One region of the Janibacter sp. CX7 genome, then DNA from elsewhere that is predicted to be linked to it. Evidence: riboswitches for the same ligand, from Rfam matches in the RefSeq annotation. Region 1 holds a riboswitch; the other holds the start of a gene.

The links. A riboswitch is a leader RNA that binds a small molecule or an ion and turns the genes downstream of it on or off. The one in region 1 is predicted to bind cyclic di-AMP.
Region 2: it holds a riboswitch for cyclic di-AMP, as region 1 does, so the genes downstream of both, NMQ01_RS01945 (C40 family peptidase) here and NMQ01_RS15925 (NlpC/P60 family protein) in region 1, are expected to answer to the same signal.

What each region holds. Positions count from the first base shown of each region.
Region 1 is NZ_CP101464.1:3,104,451-3,111,611, forward strand. It holds gene NMQ01_RS16015 (GNAT family N-acetyltransferase) at 1-882, opposite strand, end outside; gene NMQ01_RS15325 (DUF4919 domain-containing protein) at 879-1,388, opposite strand; gene NMQ01_RS15330 (GTP pyrophosphokinase family protein) at 1,526-2,197, shown strand; cyclic di-AMP (ydaO/yuaA leader) riboswitch at 2,349-2,531, shown strand; gene NMQ01_RS15925 (NlpC/P60 family protein) at 2,528-3,301, shown strand; cyclic di-AMP (ydaO/yuaA leader) riboswitch at 3,500-3,686, shown strand; gene NMQ01_RS15345 (C40 family peptidase) at 3,687-4,502, shown strand; gene NMQ01_RS15350 (long-chain fatty acid--CoA ligase) at 4,643-6,382, shown strand; gene NMQ01_RS15355 (class F sortase) at 6,415-6,996, opposite strand; gene NMQ01_RS15360 (excalibur calcium-binding domain-containing protein) at 7,138-7,161, opposite strand, start outside.
Region 2 is NZ_CP101464.1:379,373-386,533, forward strand. It holds gene NMQ01_RS01930 (hypothetical protein) at 1-573, opposite strand, end outside; gene NMQ01_RS01935 (MFS transporter) at 616-1,815, shown strand; gene NMQ01_RS01940 (metal-dependent transcriptional regulator) at 1,823-2,539, shown strand; cyclic di-AMP (ydaO/yuaA leader) riboswitch at 2,656-2,831, shown strand; gene NMQ01_RS01945 (C40 family peptidase) at 2,834-3,739, shown strand; gene mnhG (monovalent cation/H(+) antiporter subunit G) at 3,800-4,177, opposite strand; gene NMQ01_RS01955 (monovalent cation/H+ antiporter complex subunit F) at 4,174-4,440, opposite strand; gene NMQ01_RS01960 (Na+/H+ antiporter subunit E) at 4,437-5,003, opposite strand; gene NMQ01_RS01965 (Na+/H+ antiporter subunit D) at 5,000-6,631, opposite strand; gene NMQ01_RS01970 (Na(+)/H(+) antiporter subunit C) at 6,628-7,071, opposite strand; gene NMQ01_RS01975 (Na+/H+ antiporter subunit A) at 7,068-7,161, opposite strand, start outside.

The sequences.
Region 1 (7,161 bases):
GACCTCGTCGATCTCCCCGGCCGGGTGCACGACCGGCCCCGTGACGTCCGACAGGTGCGGGTGGCGGAAGACGCTCGCGATGAGCGGTCGCCCCGCCTCGTTGGCGGCCGCGGTCCGGTGGACGGCGACGAGCTCGAGCCGCTCCGCGTCGAGCACGAGGCCGAGCTCCTCCTCGACCTCGCGCAGCGCGCACTCCGCGGCGGTCTCGCCCTGCTCGGGCTTGCCGCCGGGGTGCATGAAGGCGGCGGTGCCGCGCTTGCGCACCGTGAGCACCCTCCCCGTGGCATCGCGCAGGTCGACGGCGCTGACGACGATGGCGTCACCCACGTCACGGGGCCGGTCGCTCGCGAGCGCTGCGTACGCGAGCGTGTCCGTCCACTCGCCCTTGCTGAAGAGGTCCTGCCGGTGGGTGGCCTCGTGCCGCATGCCGAGGCGCTCGCACAGCGCGGCCGAGGCGAGGTTGCGGGCATCGAGCTCGGCGACGACGCGGTGCACGCCGTGGTGGTCGAAGGCATGGTCGAGGACCGCTGCAGCGGCCTCCGTCGCGAAGCCCTGCCCGGCGACGTCGGGGCGGAAGGACCATCCGACCTCGCAGGTGGCGCCGGTCGCGTCCCTCGCCCACACGGCGACGTCGCCGACGACCCGCCCCTCGTGCTCGACGACGAGTGCCAGCGCCCGCCTCGGTCCGTCGAGGCCGGTCCGCTCGACGCGCTCGGCGATGCGCTCCCGGGCGACCGCCGGGGTCCACGGTGGCTCGAGCAGGTGACGCGCCACCTGCGGGTCGCCGTAGTACGCGAGGCTGGCGTCGAGATCGTCGTGGGTGTAGGGCCGCAGGAGCAGCCGCTCCGTGATGATCGGCAGCAACGGGGCGGGGCCGATCATGCCGGGTCGAGGACGAACCACACGTCCGGACCGTCGACGACCTCGTGCACGTCGACGACCCGACCGTCGACGGTGCGCGTGGCCTGACGGCGGGGGGTCACCCCCTTCGCCCGCATGACGTCGTACTCGTCGGCGACGCGCAGGACGGACCACGGGCGCTCCTGCGTGCCGTCTCCCGTGGCGAGCACGCTCGAGACCGACAGCGTGTGCAGGGTGGCTTCGCGCTGGGCAGCGGCGTCGTCACCCAGCGCCTCGTGGGCTGCGGCGAGCAGGAGGTGGGCCGAGGGGTTGAGGGCGGCACCGGGCATCTTGGCCCGGACCGCGTCGAGCGCCTCGCGGTGTCGGCCGGCCTCGAGCAGCGGGACGGCCTCGCGCAGGTCGACGTCGGGGTCGAAGCCGGCCGACGACCGGACTGCGTGACGCAACGCGGCCAGGTTGTCCGGTGTCTGCTCGCTCAGGTACCTCGTCACGAGCTCTCGCAGGCTCTCGGCGTGGGCTTCGCTCATCGTGGCTCCTCGGGTGGTCCTGCTCCGACCGTATCCGTCGCGGTGGGCGCTGACGCGGCCCGGCCCACTCCCCCTTCGTCCCAGCGCCACGCACCGACGCACACCTGCCTCTCAGGGGACCTGCCTACGCTGGCCGGGTGACCAGCGCCGCCCAGCCCTCTGGCCTGCCCGAGCTCTCCGACGCGTCCCTGCGCCAGTTCGCGCAGATCCGCGAGGACTTCACCCGGATGATGCTCGGCTACCGCTTCGGCATGGAGCAGGTGGCCACGCGGCTGGAGATCCTGCGCGAGGAGTTCGCCGAGCTGCACCTCGACAACCCGATCGAGCACATCTCCACGCGGGTCAAGAGCCCCGAGTCGATCCTCGAGAAGGCGGCCCGCCAGGAGGTCCCGCTCGAGATCCCGGCGCTGCGCGAGCACATCACCGACATCGCCGGCGTGCGCGTCATCTGCTCCTTCGTCGCCGACGTCTACCGGCTGATGGCGGCGCTCACCGAGCAGGCGGACATCTCCGTGCGCGTGGTCAAGGACTACATCGCCAACCCCAAGCCCAACGGCTACCGGTCGCTGCACGTCATCCTCGAGATCCCGGTCTTCCTCTCGTCGGGGCCCGTCCAGGTGCCGGTGGAGGTGCAGTTCCGCACCGTGGCCATGGACTTCTGGGCGAGCACGGAGCACAAGATCTTCTACAAGTACGAGGGTGACGTGCCCGCCCACCTGCGCCAGCGGATCACCGACGCGGCCGCCACGGCGGCCCGGATGGACGAGGAGATGGCCCAGCTGCACCGGGCCGTCCACGGCACCGACTGAGGCCCCGGCCGGCCGGTCGCACGCCCCGCTCTACGCCCCGTCGACGACGCCGGCACGGCAGGCGCGCCCGGGTCCAGAAAAATCTCCACAGGGCCGTTACCAAACCGTGTCCCGATGCCCTACTCTTCTTTCGACCCCACACTGCGGGGTCACCACCAGGTCGCCGAGTCCTGCCAGCCGGGTGGTCCCTGAACGCCACGGCAGGAGCGGGGGACCCATTTTTTCGGCCCCAGTGCCTCGGGGTGAAGTCCACGCGGTCGCACGACCGGTGGGCGGGATGCTCATCTCCATCCCAACCCGACAGCTAACTCCGCAGGCGGAGGAGAGACCATGTCGATGTTCTACGCCGGGCGCCACCGCGCCCCGAGCACGAAGACCCCCCAGCGCACCGGCGCCAGCCTGGTGGCCGTCGCCGCCGTCGGCCTCGGTACCGCCGCCGCCACGGCGCCCGCCGCGAGCGCGGCACCCGCCACCGTGAGCGCCCCGTCCGCCGCCTCCGTCTCGTCGGCGTCGTCCGCGACGTCGACCGCGAGCTTCTCGGGCCTCGTCCGTCGCGGCGCCCGCGGCTACGTCGTCAGGCAGATCCAGTGGCGCACCGGCGCCAGCGCCGACGGCGTCTTCGGGCCCCTGACGGAGTCCGCGGTCAAGCGCTACCAGCGCCGCAACGGCCTCGTCGCCGATGGCATCGTCGGCCCCCGCACCGGCACCAAGATGGGCCTGAGCTCGAGCCGCACCACGACGACCACCTCGCGCACCACGACGCGCACGGTCGCCGGCTCCTCGCTCCTGTCGACCGCCGCCAGCCTCGTCGGCGTGCCCTACCGCTACGGCGGCACGACGACCTCCGGCTTCGACTGCTCGGGCTTCACGCAGTACGTCTTCGCCCGCCACGGCAAGAGCCTGCCGCGCACCGCCGAGGCGCAGCGCCAGGCCGCGACCCGCGTCTCCTCCCCGCAGGCCGGTGACCTCGTCTTCTTCGGCGCCCCGGCGTACCACGTCGCGATCTACGCCGGCAACGGCATGATCTACGACGCCGGCAGCAGCCCGCGCGCCGTCACCAAGCGCTCGCTGTGGACCAGCGCCGTCTCCTACGGGCGCTTCTGAGCCGCACCCGAGCGCACGACGCTCGACCCGAAGGGGAGGTCCCGACCACGCGTCGGGACCTCCCCTTCGTCCTGTGGCTGGGGGGGGGTCACGACAGCTCTCATTGCCTTGTGCGCCAAGGGCTCTGACACCCCGCGTTACCAATTCGTGACCATATGACCTATGGTCGACCCCGGTCCCGGCACATCGCCGGGACGCCGTCCGCAGGTGCCGAGTCCTACCACTGCGACGGTTCCCCTGGTTTACCGGTAGGAGCGGAGGACCCACGTCTTCATGGTCGTCACGACCTTGGGGTGAAGTCCTCGGACCCGGCTCGCCGGGTCGTGGGCGGGGTGGTCTCCACCCCAACCCGACAGCTAACTCCGCAGGCTCGAGGAGACACACCATGAGCAGCACCTACACCGCCCGTCACGCGGCGACCCGCACCCGCTCCGCCGCCCACCGGGCCGGCGCGGGCGTCCTCGCCGCCACGGCCCTTGGCCTCGGCGCGTCGATGATGACCGCCACGAGCGCCTCCGCCAACGGCGGACCCACGACCCCGGTCGAGCAGACCTCGACCAGCACCGCGAGCGCCCCGAGCGCGTCGACCGGCAGCTTCACCGACATCGTCCGCGAGGGCGACAGCGGCAGCGTCGTCGAGCAGATCCAGGACAAGGTCGGCGTCACCGCCGACGGCGCCTTCGGCCCGGAGACCACCGCGGCCGTCACCGAGTGGCAGGCCGACGAGGGCCTGGCGGCCGACGGCGTCGTCGGCCCCGAGACCGGCTCGGCCATGGGCCTGACCGGCGGCTCGACCTCGTCCGCCCCGAGCGCCTCCACCGAGAGCACCGGCTCGACCGTCGAGGTCGCGCAGGCGAGCACGGGCGCGAGCTCGTCGATCGTCGACACCGCCCGCGGCTACGTCGGCTCGCCCTACGTCATGGGTGGCGAGGACCCGTCCGGCTTCGACTGCTCCGGCTTCGTCCAGTACGTCTACAAGCAGTCGACCGGCAAGGACCTGCCGCGCACGACGAGCGAGCAGCAGGCGGCGGCCACCCCGGTCTCCGACCCGCAGCCCGGCGACATCGTCTTCTTCGGCAACCCCGCCTACCACAACGGGATCTACGCCGGCGACGGCAAGATCATCGACGCGGGCAACTCGAGCACCGGTGTCACCGAGCGCGACATCTGGACCGACGACGTGTCCTACGGCCGCTTCTGAGCGACCACCGCGGGCCGCTTCCGAGCGGCTCGCACGACAAGGCCCCGACCGCTACGGTCGGGGCCTTGTCGTGCTCGGGTGCCGAAGGCGCGTGAGACACTGGCCCTTTCTACACGTGTAGTCGCCCCAGGAGGTCATCCGTGCCCGCCACCCACGCCACCGGCGAAGCCCTCGAGCTCACCGACCGCGACCTGCTCCCCCTTCGTCCCTGGCGTCGGGCGCAGGAGGACCCGCAGCATCCCTCCTTCAGCCACGTCGTCGACGGCGACTGGCAGACCATCACCGCCGGAGAGCACCTCGAGAGCCTCGTTGCGACGGTCCGGGGACTCGTCGCAAGCGGCGTCGCCGCCGGTGACCGTGTGGTGCTCATGGCCGACACCCGCTATGAGTGGCTGCTGCTCGACGAGGCGATCTGGAACGCCGGGGCCGGCACCGTCCCCGTCTACCCGTCGTCGTCGCGCAGCCAGCTCGAGTGGATCGTCCGCGACTCCGGCGCGCGGGTCCTGCTCGTCGAGACGCCGGCGATGGCACAGCTGGCCACCGGTCTCGACGTCGAGGTCCTCGTCATCGACGACGGCGCCCTCGCCACCCTCGCCGAGCGCGGTCAGACCGTGGCCGAGGATGAGGTGCACGCGCGCCGGGACGCAGTGACCTTCGACGGCCTCGCCGGGATCGTCTACACCTCCGGCACCACCGGTCGGCCGAAGGGGGTCGTCCTCACCCACCGGCACCTCGCCGCCGAGGTCGCGGGCTGCCTGGCACACCCGATCGGCGAGGTCGGGGCGCCCGGCCGCCGCATCCTGATGTTCCTGCCGATGGCGCACGTGCTCGCCCGCTCCGTCGCCTACATCGCCGCGCAGTCCGGCGCCACGGTCGGCTTCTGGTCCGACTTCTCGACGATCGTCGAGAAGTTCGGCTCCTTCCGTCCGCACATGGTCGTCGGCGTACCCCGGGTCTTCGAAAAGGTGCACGCCGGCATCCGCGCCAAGGCGGCCGGGCGCCGCGTCTCCGCCGCCGTCTTCGCGAAGGGGGAGCAGGTCGCCATCGACTGGAGCCGGGCCGTGGGCGACGACCCGCGCCCGGGCCGCCCCGGGCTGCGGCTGCGGGTGCTGCACGCGGTCTTCGACCGGCTGCTCTACGCCAAGGTCCGCGCGGCCCTCGGCGGGGAGACGATGTACGAGATCAGCGGCGGCGGGGCGCTCGGCGAGCGCCTCGGCCACTTCTTCCGCGGCGTCGGCGTGCCGATCCACGAGGGCTACGGCCTGACCGAGACCTGCGCGGCGATCACCGTCAACGGGCCCGGCCAGCAGCGTGTCGGCACCGTCGGCCGGCCGCTGCCGGGCAACGAGGTGCGCATCGGCGAGGACGGGGCGATCGAAGTCCGCGGCGCCGTCGTCACCGACGAATACTGGGGCAACGACGAGGCGACGCGGTCGTCGATCGTCGACGGCTGGTTCGCCACCGGTGACCTCGGCTCGCTCGACGACGAGGGCTATCTGACGATCACCGGCCGGGCCAAGGAGATCATCGTGACCGCGGGCGGCAAGAACGTCGTGCCCGGTCCGCTCGAGGACGTGCTGCGCTCCCACCCGCTCGTCTCCCAGGCGATGGTCGTCGGCGAGGGACGGCCCTTCGTCGCAGCGCTCATCACGCTCGACCCGGAGACGGAGCGCCCCGCCGACCCGCAGGCCGAGCTGCAGGGCGTCGTCGACGAGGCCAACGAGCTGGTCTCCAAGGCCGAGGGGATCAAGAAGTTCGTCGTCCTCGACGACGACTTCACCGAGGAGTCGGGCGAGATGACCGCGACGCAGAAGCTCAGGCGCCACGTCATCGAGACCCAGCGCGCCGAGGCGATCGAGGGGCTCTACGCGAAGCGCTGAGTCGGGGCCCGGACGGGCCCCGCCAAGGCCGCTCAGCTGCTCGCCGGCACCGCCGTGAGCACGACGTTGTCGCGGTAGTGCTGCTCCCCGTCGATCGTCATCACCGGGCCGCCGCAGGTGACGAGGGCGAGCTGGCGGGGGCCGTCGACCGCGAAGATCGAGCGGGGCAAGGACACCTTGGAGTAGCTCTGCAGGCTCGTCGTGACGAAGGTCGACCGACGACCCGCACCGTCGGTGACGTGGACCAGCGCTCCCGGACGGGCGTCACTGAGCCGCGCGAGAGCGCCCGGCGTCCCCGACAGGTCGACGTGCCCCGCGAGCAGGGTCGTGCCCGCGCCCGCGTCGAGCGGGGCGGACCACACGTCGCGACCGACCCGCCACGGCTCCCGCGGGATGTCGAGGGACCCGCCGCTGAACTTCACCCCGTCGAGGCTGGCGTAGATCCCGAGCGAGGGCACGTAGAGGCGCTCGGGCCCCATCCGGTCGGGCGACATGACCAGGCCCTCGCTCGCGCTCGTCGAGGTGCTGGCCGAGGCGCTGGAGGACGAGGTCGAGTCGTCCGGGATCGGGGCGACGGTCGCCGTGCGGGTCGGGTCCGGGGTCGGCGATGCCACCGCGAAGGTGTGGCTGGGGACCGGCGCCGCCGCGGGCTCCTCCCCTCCCGCGAGCGACCACCAGACGAGCCCGGCACCCCCGACGACGAGGGCGAGCGCGAGCAGCAGCAGGGCGAGTCGTCTCAGGGTGCTGCCGCCGGATCAGTCCGCGCGACGGGCGCGCAC
Region 2 (7,161 bases), 500 kb from region 1:
CGTCGAGGTGAGGGTGCCGAGCAGGAGCGGGCCGTCGGCGAAGCCGACGGCGAAGGCGCCCGGGCAGTCGAGCGCGGCGAGTACGGGAGGCAGCCCCTCGTCGGTGATCGTCACCGGCGCGGCGAGGACGTCCTCGCGGCCGGCGACCGGCGCCGCGAAGACGCGCAGACCCCCTTCGGCCTCCGGCCCGCAGACGTAGCAGCCGGGGTAGGGGTGCCCGCTCGCGTCGAACTCGGCGGCCGCGGCCCTGGCCGCCTCGAGGGAGACCGGTGCGGGGACTGCCAGGCCGGGGGCGGTCGTGCGACGGGCCGTGCCGAGCAGGGTCTCGCCGTCGAGGAGGTGCACCGCGAGGTCGGGGCCGTCGGCGACGGTGCCGTCGACCTCCCACCGCAGTGGACTGCCGAGCGGGGTGGGAGCGCTCAGGCGTACCGTCGCCGCCGTCAGGTCCCCCTCAGCGGGGACGAGGTCGTCGAGTCGTTCGGTGAGCAGACCGCAGACCCAGCCGCCGTTGCCGGTCCCCGGCGGGCCGACGTGCAGCGGGGCAACGGTCGTCGTCTCGGCTGTGGTGTGCACCACCCCAACCTAGCGACGGTGCCCCGGGAGAGGATGAGGGGGATGAGTACGAGCGAGGCCTTCGGCTGGAGGCGCATCGCCGTACCCGCCTTCGGGCCCACCTTCCTGTCCGCCGCCGCGAGCGGAGCCGTCGTCCCGATCGCGGCCCTGCGGGCCGACGAGCTCGGCGCGAGCCTGGGCCTGGCGGCCTTCGTCGTCTCGCTCACGGGCATCGGGCAGCTCGTCGGGGTGCTGCCCGCCGGCGCCCTCGTCGCCCGCATCGGCGAGCGGGCCACCCTCGTGCGCGCCGGCCTGCTCGACATCGTCGCGCTCGCCGTCGCCGGGTGGGCCCCCTCGCTGTGGCTCATGGCGCTCGCCCTGCTCGTCTCCGGGCTGGCCTCCTCGGCCTTCTTCCTCGCCCGGCAGGGCTACATGATCGACGTGCTGCCGCAGTACCTGCTCGCCCGCGGCATGTCCCTGCTCGGCGGTGCGATGCGCGCGGGGCTGCTCCTCGGGCCCGTCGTCGGCTCGGTGGCGATCGCCCCCTTCGGCCTGCAGGGGGCCTACGGGGTGGCCGTCGTCCTCGCCGTCGGCTCCGTGGTCACCGTGCTCACCGCGCCCGACCTCACCGGCGACCACGAGCGCGCCCGGGCCGAGGACCACCACGCGGGGGTCTTCGCCGTCATCCGGCGGCACGCGCGGCTGCTGCTCACGCAGGGCATCGGCGTCACCGTCATCTCGGCCCTGCGGCAGTCGCGTCTGGTGATCCTGCCGCTGTGGGCCGTGCACATCGGCCTCGACGGCGTCGACTCCTCGCAGATCTTCGCCGCGGCCGGCGTCGCCGAGCTGCTCCTCGTCTACCCGGGTGGCTGGGTCATGGACCGGCTCGGCCGGGTCTGGGTCGTCGCGGTGCTGCTGTCGGTGGTCTCCGCCGCCTTCCTCGCCCTGCCCCTCGCGGGGACGAAGGGGGAGCTGCTCGCCGTGGCCCTCGTGATGTCCCTGGGCAACGGTCTGGGGTCCGGCATCGTCATGACGCTCGGGGCGGACGCGGCACCGACCCGCGACCGGGCGCAGTTCCTCGGCGCCTGGCGGCTCATGGGCGAGGTGGGCCACGCCGGCGGATCGCTCGGGCTGAGCGCCGTCACCGCCCTCGTCTCGCTGCCGGCCGCCGCGGTCGTCCTCGGGGTCGCCGGCCTCACCGGGCTGGCGTGGACGAGCGTGTGGGTATCGCGGGCGGACCGCGCTCGCGCGGGCAAGGCATGATGGTGCCGTGAAGGATCTCATCGACACCACGGAGATGTACCTCCGCACGATCTTCGAGCTCGAGGAGGAGGACATCCCTCCCATGCGGGCCCGCATCGCCGAGCGGCTGGGCCACTCCGGCCCGACCGTCTCGCAGACGATCGCGCGCATGGAGCGGGACGGGCTGGTCAGCCTCGGCGACGACCGGCGCCTCGTGCTCTCCGACGAGGGTCGTCTGCTCGCGACCCGGGTGATGCGCAAGCACCGGCTCGCCGAGCGACTGCTCGCCGACGTCATCGGGCTGGAGTGGGAGCACGTCCACGACGAGGCCTGCCGCTGGGAGCACGTCATGAGCGAGCGGGTCGAGCGCAAGATCCTCGCCATGCTGCCCGAGCACCGCGAGTCGCCCTACGGCACGCCGATCCCCGGCCTCGAGGAGCTGCTCGCCGGTGGTGACGAGGCGCCCGCCGACGACTACCTCGAGGGCCTGAGCAGCCTGACCGACATCGTCGACGAGGGCCTGACCGGGACCTTCCGGGTGCGCCGCATCGGCGAGCCCGCGCAGGTCGACCACGAGGCGCTCGAGCTGCTCACCGAGGCGCGGCTGCGCCCCGGCGAGATCGTGCTCGTCACCCCCGAGGAGGACCGGGTGGTCGTCGCCCGCGACGGCGCCGCCAGCGACGCCGTCTCGCTGCCGCGCGACGTCGCCATGCACGTCTTCGTCGAGCCGGCGTCCGCCTCCTGAGCGCAGTCCGTGACCGCGGTGTGACATTTTCGTGATCAGCGGGTACGGTTCCTGAGTCCGCCTCCCCTGGGCGGATCCGTCTCGCGGACGCCTTGTCCTGCCACCGCACCGACGGCTGCTGCACTTCACCGCATGGCAGGAGCGGGGGACCCACTCATGGGGCATCGCGGATGCTCCTCGGGGTGAAGTCCCACGGCACGCGGACCGCTAGGTCGGTCCGGAGCCGCGGGACCGGGCCGCACCTCTCGCCCGAACCCGACAGCTGACCTCGCAGGCGGGACAGAGGTATTCATCGTGTCTCACTCCGTCGGGCGCCACCGCGCTCCTGAGCGTTACAACCCCCTCGCCGAGATCGGCACCGTCATCAGCCAGACCGGCACCCCGCTGGCCAAGGGCTCGGCCGTCCTCGCCGCCTCCGGTGGCCTCGTCGCCGCGATCGCCATCCCCGCCCAGGCCGCCCCCGCCGTCGAGCAGGCCGACGCCACGCCCGCGGCCGCCGCCGCGCCGGCCGCCCCGGCTGCCGCCGCCGTCACGGCCCCGAGCACGACCGCCACGGCCAAGGCCACGAGCGCCGACTTCGGTCAGATCGAGGTCGAGCCCGTCGCCAAGCCGACCGGCCCGACCCCCTACCAGCTGCGCATGCGCGCCGAGCGCGAGCAGGCCCGCCAGGAGGCCGCCGCCGAGCGTCAGCGCGAGCAGGAGCAGGCCGCCGAGGCCCGCCGCGCCGAGCAGGCCCGTGAGGCCCAGGAGGAGCAGCGCTCGGAGGAGGCCGCCGCCAGCCGCTCGCAGGAGCGTCAGGCCCCCGCGACCACGCCGGCCCCGGCCAGCACCCCCGAGCCGACGCAGGCTCCCTCCGCGCCGGCCCCGACCTCCGGTGGCGTCATCGCGATCGCCAAGCAGTACATCGGCACCCCCTACGTCTACGGCGGCTCGACCCCCGCGGGCTTCGACTGCTCCGGCTTCACGCAGTACGTCTTCGCCAAGGCCGGCAAGTCCATCCCGCGCGTGACCACCGCCCAGCAGGCCGCCGCCACCCCGGTGTCCAACCCGCAGCCCGGCGACCTGGTCTTCTTCGGCTCCCCGTCGTGGCACGTCGGCATCTACGTCGGCGACGGCATGATGATCGACTCGCCGCGCACCGGCTCGTCGATCTCGATCCGTCCGATCTTCGACGGCGTCTCCGGCTACGGCCGGGTCTGAGCGCCGACCCGACAGGGGGCGAAGGGAGCAGCCGCTCCCTTCGCCCCCTGCGTCATGTCGTCAGGACTGCTCGCGCTGCCGGTCCTGCTCCTGCATCCGTCGGTAGGCGGCGCCGAGCTCGTCGTGGTGGAGCAGGTCGTCCTCGGTGACGCCGGTGCGATAGCCGGCGCGGCCGAGCATGTGCGCGGTGACGGGCGCGGTGAGGGCCTGGGCGCCGAGGACGATGAGCAGCGTGGCGACCGAGGCCCAGGTGCGCACCGTGAGCGCCAGGCCGAGCAGGATGAGCAGCAGACCCAGGGTCTGTGGCTTGGTGGCGGCGTGCATGCGGGCGAAGAGGTCGGGCAGGCGCACCAAGCCGATCGCGCCGACGAGGGCCAGCGTGGCACCGAGGAGCAGGCTGATCGCCCCGGCGAGGTCGAGGATCTGTGCCCAGCTCACGAGGCATCGTCCTTGCGGGCCATGAAGCGGGCGACCGAGACCGACCCGACGAATCCGGTGAGGCTGAAGACGACGAGGATCGGCAGCGTCCCGGCGTCACCGCTGCGCACGATCTGCGTCGCCATGATGCCGATGACGATGACGATGACCACGTCGAGGCTCAGGGCGCGGTCGAGGTTGGTCGGACCCCGCGCGATGCGCACGAGGACCAGGCCGGCGGCGGCGAAGAGTAGCCCGAGTCCGATCGACAGGATGATGCTCATGCGACCTCCTGCGTGCAGATCGAGATCTCCTCGGGGGTGCCGATGGCCCGCACGACCCGGGTCTCGACGGCCAGGACGTCTCGTCGCAGCTCCTCCATGCCCTCCGGCGTGGTGACGTGGAAGCCATGGACGTAGAGGACGTTGGCGCCGCGTCGGGCCTCGACGACGATCGACCCGGGCACGAGGGAGACGAGCGCGGAGACGATCGTCATGTAGAACTCCGAGTGCGTGCGCATCCGGACCTCGACGATCGAGCCACCCTGGCTGGGGCGGCGGCTCAGGGTGGCGCCGGCGATCTGGACCGCGGCGCTCACGAGGTCGACGAGGAAGCGCCCGATGAGCAGCAGGAGGCGCCACGGGTGGATCCGGCCGAAGTACTGGATCGAGGGCAGCGGGAAGATCTGCGTGACGACCGCGCCGATGATCAGGCCGTTGATGATGTTGCCCAGGGTGATGCGGTCCCAGAGCAGGACCCACACGACGGCCAGGCCGATGATCGCCCGGGGCTGGAAGCCGCCGCGCCGACGGGTCGCCGGGGTCGTGTCGATGGCGGTGTCGCTCACGGCGCCTCCTCGGGCAGGACGGCGCGGACGTAGGCATCGCTGGAGAGCATCTGCCGGGCCGCCGCGTCGGTGTAGGTGAAGAGCGGGCCGGCGAAGAGCGAGAGGCCCAGGCTGAAGGCGACGACCGCGGCGGCCGCGCCCAGCATGAGCGGCGGCATCGGCCGCTCGACCTGGGTCACCGCCGGCGGCGGGGCGATCGGGGTCGAGGGGCGCTGGGCCGCGACGGCGGCGCCGATGGCGTCGCTCAGCCGCCCGAAGCTCGGGGTGAGCGTCGGCATCTCGAAGGTCTGGTCCTGGCCCTCGACCGCGCGCGGCCGCCAGAAGGCGGCGCTCCACGTCTTGGCCACGGCGTAGAGGGTGAGCAGCGAGGTGACGACCGAGCCGACGACGAGCGTCCAAGCGATGATGCTGCCGTCCTGGGTGCCGGCCTGCAGCAGGCCGACCTTGCCGACGAAGCCGGAGAAGGGCGGGATGCCGGCGAGGTTCATCGCCGGGACGAAGAAGAGGGCGGCGAGCACCGGGGTGCTCGCGGCGAGCCCGCCGAGGCGGTCGATGACCGTCGAGCCGCCCACCCGCTCGATGAGGCCGGAGATGAGGAAGAGCGCGGTCTGCACGGTGATGTGGTGGGCGATGTAGAAGATCGCCGCCGACACCCCGGACTCGCTCGCCAGCCCGATGCCGAAGAGCATGTAGCCGATGTGGCTGACGAGGGTGAAGGAGAGCATCCGCTTGATCCCCGGCTGGGCGACTGCCCCGAGGATGCCGATGATCATCGTCAGCAGGCCGGCCCCCATGATCAGGTGGTGCAGCGGTGACTCGGGGAAGAGCAGGAACTGGGTGCGCACGATCGCGTAGACGCCGACCTTGGTGAGCAGTCCGGCGAAGACGGCCGACACGGGCACCGGCGCCGACGGGTAGGAGTCGGGCAGCCAGGCCGACATCGGGAAGACGGCTGCCTTGATGCCGAAGACGGTGAGGAGCATCAGCTGCAGCGCCAGCGAGACCGTCGGGTCGATCTCGGGCAGTCGAAGGGAGAGCTGCGCCAGGTTGACCGTGCCGGTCGCGGCGTAGACCCCGGCGATCGCCGACAGGAAGAGGAAGGAGGAGACCATCGAGACGATGACGTAGGTCGTGCCCGCCCGGATCCGGGTGCCGCTGCCGCCGAGGGTCAGCAGGACGAAGCTCGCGAAGAGCAGCATCTCGAAGCTGACGAAGAGGTTGAACAGGTCGCCGGCGAGGAAGGCATTGGACACGCCGGCCGAGAGCACGAGATAGGTCGGGAAGTAGATCGCGAGCGGCGAGTCCTCGTCGCCGTCGGCGACGCCCTGCCCGATGGCGAAGACGAGCACGACGAGGATGACGAAGGAGCTGATGAGCAGCATCAGGGCCGAGAGCCGATCGGCGACGAGCGCGATGCCCAAGGGCTCGGACCACGCCCCGAGCCACAGCGCGATGGGTCCGTCGTGGTGGGTGGACCACATGAGGGTGGCGGCGACGGCGAGGCTGGCGGCGAGCACGGCGATGCTGATGGCGACCTGCGCGCGGGGGTGGCGGCGCGCGACGAGGGTGAGGGCGGCGCCGAGCAGCGGCAGCAGCACCGGCATGGGCAGGAGGTTGGCCACGGTCATGCGGTCGCGTCCTCCTCTTCGGCCTCGGTCGTGGACTGGGTGTCGTCGTCGTAGGTGCTGGAGACCTCGTCGCGGTCGGCGAGGCGCTTGATCAGCTCGTCCTCGGCGTCGTCGGGGACGTCGTCGCTGCCGGTGATCCGCCACTGGCGGTAGGCGAGGGAGAGGACGAAGCCGACCGAGGCCAGGGCGATGACGATCGCGGTGAGCACCATCGCCTGGGGGAGCGCGTCGCTCATCTCGTCGGCCGGTCGTGCACCGACGAAGGGGGCTCCCTTCGCCGGTCCGGAGACGACGAGGTAGAGCGTGGCGACGCCGTTGGACGCGAGGACGATGCCGAGGAGCAGGCGGGTGAGCGCTCGCTCGAGGAGCAGGTAGACGCCGGTCGCGATGAGGAAGCCGGCGACGACGACGAGGCTGAGGTTGGGGGCGACGGCGTTCATGCGATGGCCCCGTCCTCTTCGGCCTGCTTGTCGACACCCGCACCGAGCGAGCGGACGACGTCGAGCGCGAGCCCGATGACGATGAGGTAG